DNA from 3 places in the Brevibacillus sp. HD3.3A genome. Region 1 is predicted to be linked to each of the others. Evidence: predicted binding sites of a transcription regulator. Region 1 holds the regulator's gene; each other region holds the start of a gene.
The links. The regulator LexA, encoded in region 1, represses DNA repair genes until DNA is damaged. The targets are predictions, from matches to a motif close to CGAACATATGTTCG.
Positions count from the first base shown of each region.

Region 2: a site for LexA is predicted at 1,068-1,081, ahead of HP435_RS19075 (WYL domain-containing protein). Genes of this name have one in related genera too.
Region 3: a site for LexA is predicted at 1,055-1,068, ahead of HP435_RS17540 (DNA polymerase IV). Genes of this name have one in related genera too.

Region 1 covers NZ_CP085874.1:3,540,094-3,542,367, forward strand. The annotation lists gene crcB (fluoride efflux transporter CrcB) at 1-101, opposite strand, end outside; gene HP435_RS16150 (DUF896 domain-containing protein) at 198-395, opposite strand; gene HP435_RS16155 (cell division suppressor protein YneA) at 488-823, opposite strand; gene lexA (transcriptional repressor LexA) at 1,136-1,759, shown strand; gene HP435_RS16165 (DUF456 domain-containing protein) at 1,806-2,274, opposite strand, start outside.
Region 2 covers NZ_CP085874.1:4,116,457-4,118,730, reverse strand. The annotation lists gene HP435_RS19080 (glycosyltransferase) at 320-973, shown strand; gene HP435_RS19075 (WYL domain-containing protein) at 1,100-1,315, shown strand; gene HP435_RS19070 (hypothetical protein) at 2,001-2,274, shown strand, end outside.
Region 3 covers NZ_CP085874.1:3,811,917-3,814,190, reverse strand. The annotation lists gene HP435_RS17545 (AraC family transcriptional regulator) at 69-947, shown strand; gene HP435_RS17540 (DNA polymerase IV) at 1,110-2,274, shown strand, end outside.

The sequences.
Region 1 (2,274 bases):
CAGGTGCCGATTGGCCACCCCGGCTGATTCGCCGCCAAAGACAACCAATAGCGAAACAATGAACCGACAGCACCGCCTACCGCTACAGCCACCCACGCCATCTGTTTTCCTCCTCTGTCGAATACCTGATAGTCATAAGGAACAAAAAGACACCCGAGCGTCAAGCAAGGATGTCTGCCTTATCAATACAAGTGAGCTTAATGTTTGGGACGATTCTCTTCAAGATCTTCCACATAACGGATGGAATCGAGATTCGCTTTCAGCGATGCCTTGACCGCATCAATGTACTTTTGTCGCAGAGCTTGCTGCTCTTGCTTTTCCTCATCGGTCAAACCAACCTCGCGCGATTTTTTGACCAGTTCGTTGATTCGTTTGATTTCCGCGTCAGATACCACGTACGGTTCCTCCCACCCAGTAGTAATGCCGTTTAATTATATCACATCAGGGCGAACTCGCAAGATGGAGACGAACCGGCAAGTGCTTTCTATCATTTCGGATCGGGAATGAGCAAGGTCTGTCCCGGATAAATCAGATTGCTCTGCAGATCGTTCGCCTCTTTAATATCCTGGATCAGATCGCGTACATCGACCGTCTCCGTTTGATGGCGGACTGCAATGGTCCACAAGCTGTCACCGTCGCGAACCGTCACTTCTGTTCCTTTTAGCGGCTCAGCGTGCGAAGAAGCAAACACCAGTTCGGTCAACAAGTAAAAAAAGAGAGAAAACGTAATCAGGAACAACAGGGCTTGGCCTCTGGTAATACCAAAACGGACGCGACGGGACGATTCTTTTTCAAAACGGTTAGGAATAGACATGACATTCATGGGATAACCTCCTACAAACATACGTTCTATAAGTTCGTACCCCAATCATAAATGAGAACATATGTTCATGTCAATACGAAAACCTGCCCCTTTGCAAAATTCACGCAGGTGACGGCAAGATGGCCAATTCCCCTTTTGGTATGGGACAATCCGCGAACAGCCATGCTTCTGGCTCGCACCAACCATTCGACAAGAAACGTTCTTTCGGGCAAAAATTCCTGTTCGCCTTTTTATCGAACTTATGTTTGTCGAACGCAAGCTCCCATGGTATAATATAGGAAAATATGTTCGAGAAATCAGGGGTGTCTTTTTATGTCAAAATTATCTAGCAGACAACAAGCCATCATCGAATTCATTCGGAAGGAAGTTCGCGACAAAGGTTATCCTCCATCTGTGCGCGAAATCGGCGAAGCTGTCGGACTGGCTTCCAGCTCTACCGTACACGGCCACTTGGCCCGCCTGGAAAAGAAAGGCCTGATTCGCCGCGACCCGACCAAACCGCGCGCGATCGAGCTGTTGTCTGAAGAAGATCGCTTCCAGGACAACTTCGAAGACTCCGTTGTCCGCGTTCCTGTCATTGGGAAAGTAACCGCCGGACAACCGATCACGGCGATTGAGGACGTAGAGGAATACTTCCCGCTTCCAGAAAATATCGTGACTTCAGACAAGGTGTACATGCTGCGCGTGTCCGGAAACAGTATGATCGACGCCGGAATCCTCGACGGAGACTACGTCATCGTGCGCCAGCAGCATGTAGCAAACAACGGAGATATCGTTGTCGCCATGACCGAAGAAGACGAAGCAACCGTCAAGCGCTTTTTCAAAGAAAAAAACCACTTCCGTCTCCAGCCTGAGAACGCCACGATGGAACCGATCATTTTGGACGCCGTTTCCATTCTCGGCAAAGTCATCGGCGTCTACCGCCTCATTCACTAATTTCGCGACATACAAAAAGGACAGCCATCGCTGTCCTTTTTTCTCTCTATCTGGCGAGGAAAAACCAGATAATCATGGTCACCTGCAACACTACTTTGACTACTGCGCTTCCCAAAAAGCCGATCAGGGAGCCAAAGCCCGCTTTGACCGCCCGCTCGAAAGGCTGGTTCTGCACCAACAGCTCTACCAGCACGACGAAGACAAACGGCAAAACGATCATCCCGAATGGCGGAAACACGAAAATCCCGAGAAAAATCCCTGCGGCCGCCGCCACCGATGACCATTTGGAGCCGCCGTATTTTTTCACGAAATACATGTTGGTCAACAAGTCAGCGCCGTACAGCAATATACTGAATACCACCATTCCCCACCAGAAGGACGCTGGCAACCCCGCTCCCGGATCTGCTATGAAAAAGTGGTAGAGCAAAAAGCCTGCCCACAGCAAAATCGTATCGGGTAACACAGGCAAAAATATACCTGCAATACTGAGCGCGAATAGCACCAAAACAACGATC
Region 2 (2,274 bases), 580 kb from region 1:
CGAACGCCTGGAAAAAGCGATTGACCAACGATCCAGCAGGCGGACTGAGCGAGTTGCCCTGGCTTATGTTTACGATGCCTGACCGGATGACAGAAAAAACAACGCGACAAAAGCACGGCCCTCCGTCCGGAGGATAACCGGGGAGGGCTGTTGCCTGTTTGAACAACTCCATGAGCATTTCATCTATCTCTTGGCAACCATTGAAAACCAACCCTAAATAACCTCAAAGTGGCAAGTGCAATGTATAAAATCAGGTATCTCAACCATAATAAAACAGCCTGAAAAGACTTATTTCCTATGAACAGAGGAGCAGATGAATATGAAAATCAAACGGATGCTTGCGTTACTGTTGACCTTGGCACTCGTTTTTAGCATGATGCAGGCAGTAGTATCCGTGCAAGCCAAAGAGGGGAAGGCCGCTGATTCAGTTTGCCTAAGTCCCAAAATGGTGCAGTTGAAGACAGATATGCAGAAAGTCTGGATCGACCATACAATATGGACGAGAAGCTACATTGTCAGTGCCATATCGAATCGTCCAGACCAGCAGGACGTTTTGGACCGACTTTTGCAGAACCAGCAGGATATCGGGAATCTGATCAAGCCTTATTATGGGGAAGCCGCCGGAAATAAGCTGGCTGATCTTCTCCGAGAGCATATTTTGATCGCTGGGAAAATTGTAGCGGCTGCCAAAGCGGGCAATCAGGCGGATGTGAAAAAGCTGGAGGCGGATTGGCATAGAAACGCTGACGATATTTCGAAATTTTTAAGTGCAGCGAATCCGAACTGGCAGTTTAAAACGCTGCAAGATATGCTTTATGCGCACCTTCAATTGATTACGGAAATAGTTCTGAACTGTCTCAAAGGAGATTGGAAAGCGGATATTGCAGCAACGGACAAAAACGAGATCCATATGATTCATTTGGCGGACATTTTGACAGAAGGCATCGTCAAGCAATTCCCTGAAAAATTTTAACCGGGTAGCTATAGGGCAGTTCGACGCTTCTGCAAAGCTCCACAAGTGTAGAGCTTTTTTTATTTGCATGTTCGTATTATGTTCGCATACAATACAAACAAACGTTCCTATCTGGAGGCGAACAGCATGAAAAGGCAACTGCAAAGAGCCATACAACAGCATCAGTACATCCGGATTATTTACCTTGGCAGTGACGGCCGCACTACACAGCGAACTTTGCGTCCCATCGAAATTTCAGACGACCGACTGAAAGCGTACTGCCTCACGAGAAAAGCGCCGCGTGTCTTTGTAATCGACAACATCCTTGCGGTACAGTCAGTGGCGAACCGCCATGCTGTCTGATCTCTTGTAACATATGGAAGGGTTGGTGTGTTGAGAGGGCATTCCAGATAGACAATCCGTTCTCGATCCGATTTGTTCTGCCGAAGCAACGAGAAGGGGTCCTTCAGCTGAAGAAAGACAAGAAACTGGTAAAATGCCTCTTTTAAGTGGGGTACTTCCCGTCAGCAAGGTTCTATTTTTTCGGATCTCGACCTGGTCGTTCCACCGCGGGCGCATCTCTGTGATGTACTTCTTATCTATGTAACGGCTGGACATTTTTGTGATGCTTTGAAAGTGGATTAGTTCCAGCTGTGTAACATCGCCGCTGAGAATGTTTCGCGCTGCGATTTTGAAAAAATTTTCCGCTCACGCTTCTTCATGCCCGTTACCAGTTACCTCTCGTCGTTTATTAAAATCTTTCTCCCGATGTCCTTACTTAGCGAAGGCGCTATTAAGCGTTAAACTAAGGAGGAGATTGTGATGATGAAAAAATTTCTGAATTGGGCCCGTCGTTATGGCAATTGAAATGATCATCCATTGGTTTAACTGATCTTCTGGCATGGGGCTGGAGATTCAATTATCCCGCCATTCATCAAATCGCGCGGGTTGAAACGATAACTTTAGTTAGCTGCAAGATAAGCTTGCTCCCTTTACCCTAAATCTGCCCGTTGTAAATCTTTATCTTCTTATTTGTTGATGGAACGTCGTGTGCGATGAAAGTCGCTCGCACGGTGTAGGTCCAGGGCGACCTGGAAATAGCTTATCAGTAACAATCGAACAGACAGCACTAAGTGCGGAACAAGTCCAATTTAGATGGAGGTGGTCAGATAGCGACTATGCCGATTACATGGTGGCTTATGTAAATGGGCAGGAATACAGGGTCTTCAATTACGGAGAGACTTATGGATTTGGTGCTATTAAAACATTACGTGCGGATACAAGCTATGACATCACGCTTCATTTTTACAAGAATAATGTCA
Region 3 (2,274 bases), 270 kb from region 1:
CGGGCACGAAATGTCGGATCGCTTCGCGGTATGTCTGTTACTCTTTGGTGGAGAGGGAGGTCATGTTGATGGATATGCTGCAAAAATGGAACGAAGCTCTGGACTACATCGAGGAAAATCTGGCTGGCGAGATTGATGTCAAGCAGGCCGCACGCGTGGCTTGCTGCTCGGAATACCACTTCAAAAGGATGTTCTCCTCTCTGGCTGGCATTCCGCTTTCCGAGTACATCCGGCGCAGGCGCATCACACTGGCTGCTTTCGAGCTGAAAGACGAGCGGGTGAGAGTCATTGATGTCGCCATCAAGTACGGGTACAGCTCGCCAGATTCGTTTGCCCGCGCCTTCGTGCACATGCACGGGGTAACGCCCACCGAAGCGAGAGCCAGCGGCCAGTCGCTGAAAGCTTATCCGCGCATGACCTTCCATCTGTCTATCAAAGGAGGCAGTGTCATGAACTATCGTATAGAAGAGAAAGCGGGATTTCGCATCGTTGGCTTGCAGAAACGGGTTCCGTTGATGTACAACGGGGTGAATCCCGAGATTGCTGCGATGTGGGCCTCGCTGGATGCTGAAAAAATCGAGCTGCTCAAATCTTTGTCCAATACCGAGCCTGTAGGATTGTTGAGCGCATCCACGAATTTTTCCGAAAAGCGGTTGAATCAGGGCGAGCACGGAGAGCTGGATCATTACATCGGCGTGGCCACGACAAAGGAATGTCCAGAGCACTTCGCGAAGCTCGAAGTGGCGGCCTCTACCTGGGCGGTATTTGAAGCCGTAGGACCTTTTCCCGATACGCTGCAAGACGTCTGGGGCCGCATTTATGCCGAGTGGTTTCTCTCTTCCGGCTACGAGCTGGCGGAAGGTCCCGAACTGCTGTGGAATGCCGACAAGGATACGACTTCGCCGACATTTCGCAGCGAGATTTGGATTCCTGTTGTCAAAAAATAACATCCTCGTATCAGATTCGCACACGCTTGCCGAAACACCTGCTGGCGTGTGCGTTTCTTTTGCAGAAATAATTACCAATGTTTTTTTCGGCGGGTCAGGTATAAAAACGAACATACGTTTGTTATAATAAGAACATAAGTTCTTGTTTAGGGGATGATGGTGATGCCCAATGCGAACAAACCGTGCGTCTTCTTGATCGACATGGAGAGCTTTTACGCCAGTATTGAAAAAGGGGCCAATCCGGCCTTGCGCAATCAGCCGATTGTGGTCGCAGGAGATCCGCAGCGGCGAAGCGGAGTAGTGCTGGCAGCCTGTCCGATTGCGAAGTCGTACGGCGTGATTACGGCAGAAGCACTGTGGCAGGCGCAGCAAAAATGCCGCAAGCTCGTAGTCGTGCGTCCGCGCATGGAGATGTACCTCCAGATTTCCATGCACATTACCGCGATATTCGAATCGTTTACCGACAAGGTGGAGCCGTATTCGGTTGATGAGCAGTTTCTCGATGTGACCGGGAGCCTTCACTTGTTCGGCGACCCGTTGCAGCTGGCAGCGCAGATTCAAAAACGGGTCTGGGCGGATACGGGCATCCGCTGCCGGGTAGGAATCGGGGAGAACAAAGTACTCGCGAAAATGGCCTGTGACAACTTCGCCAAAAAGCGGAAGGACGGCATCTTTTGGCTGAAACGCGAGGAGCTGGAAGAGACGCTCTGGAAGCTTCCGGTAGAGAAAATGTTCGGCGTAGGCTCGCGGATGAAGCGGCATTTTCACCGGATGGGCATTTACCAGATCGGTCAGCTCGCGAAGCTCTCGCCAGATGTGCTTACCCGCCACTGGGGAGTGAACGGCGAAGTGCTGTGGCGTACGGCGCATGGCCTCGACGATTCGCCTGTCTCCCTCGATGTGTACGGCACGCAAAAAGGGATCGGCCATCATATGACGCTGCCGCGCGATTATCATACGGCCAAAGACATCAAGGTCGTGCTGCTGGAGCTGTGCGAAGAAGTATGCAGGCGGGCCCGCAAAAAGGAGTTGATGGGTTCCGTCGTGTCGGTTGGCTGTCGCGGGGCGAACTTGTCGGCAGGAGAAGGCTTTGTCCGACAGATGAAGCTGGCAGAAGCGACGAATGATGCCATGGAGCTGTACGAGGCAGCCTGCCGGTTGTTTGATCGCCATTGGCAGCAGACGCCTGTGCGCAGTATCGGGATCAACCTGGAGCAGCTGATTTCCGATCATGCCGTGCAGCTAAATTTGTTCACAGACAACCACAAACGCCGTTCGCTCGCCCGGACGATCGACGAGATTCGGACACGGTTTGGCCCAGATGCGA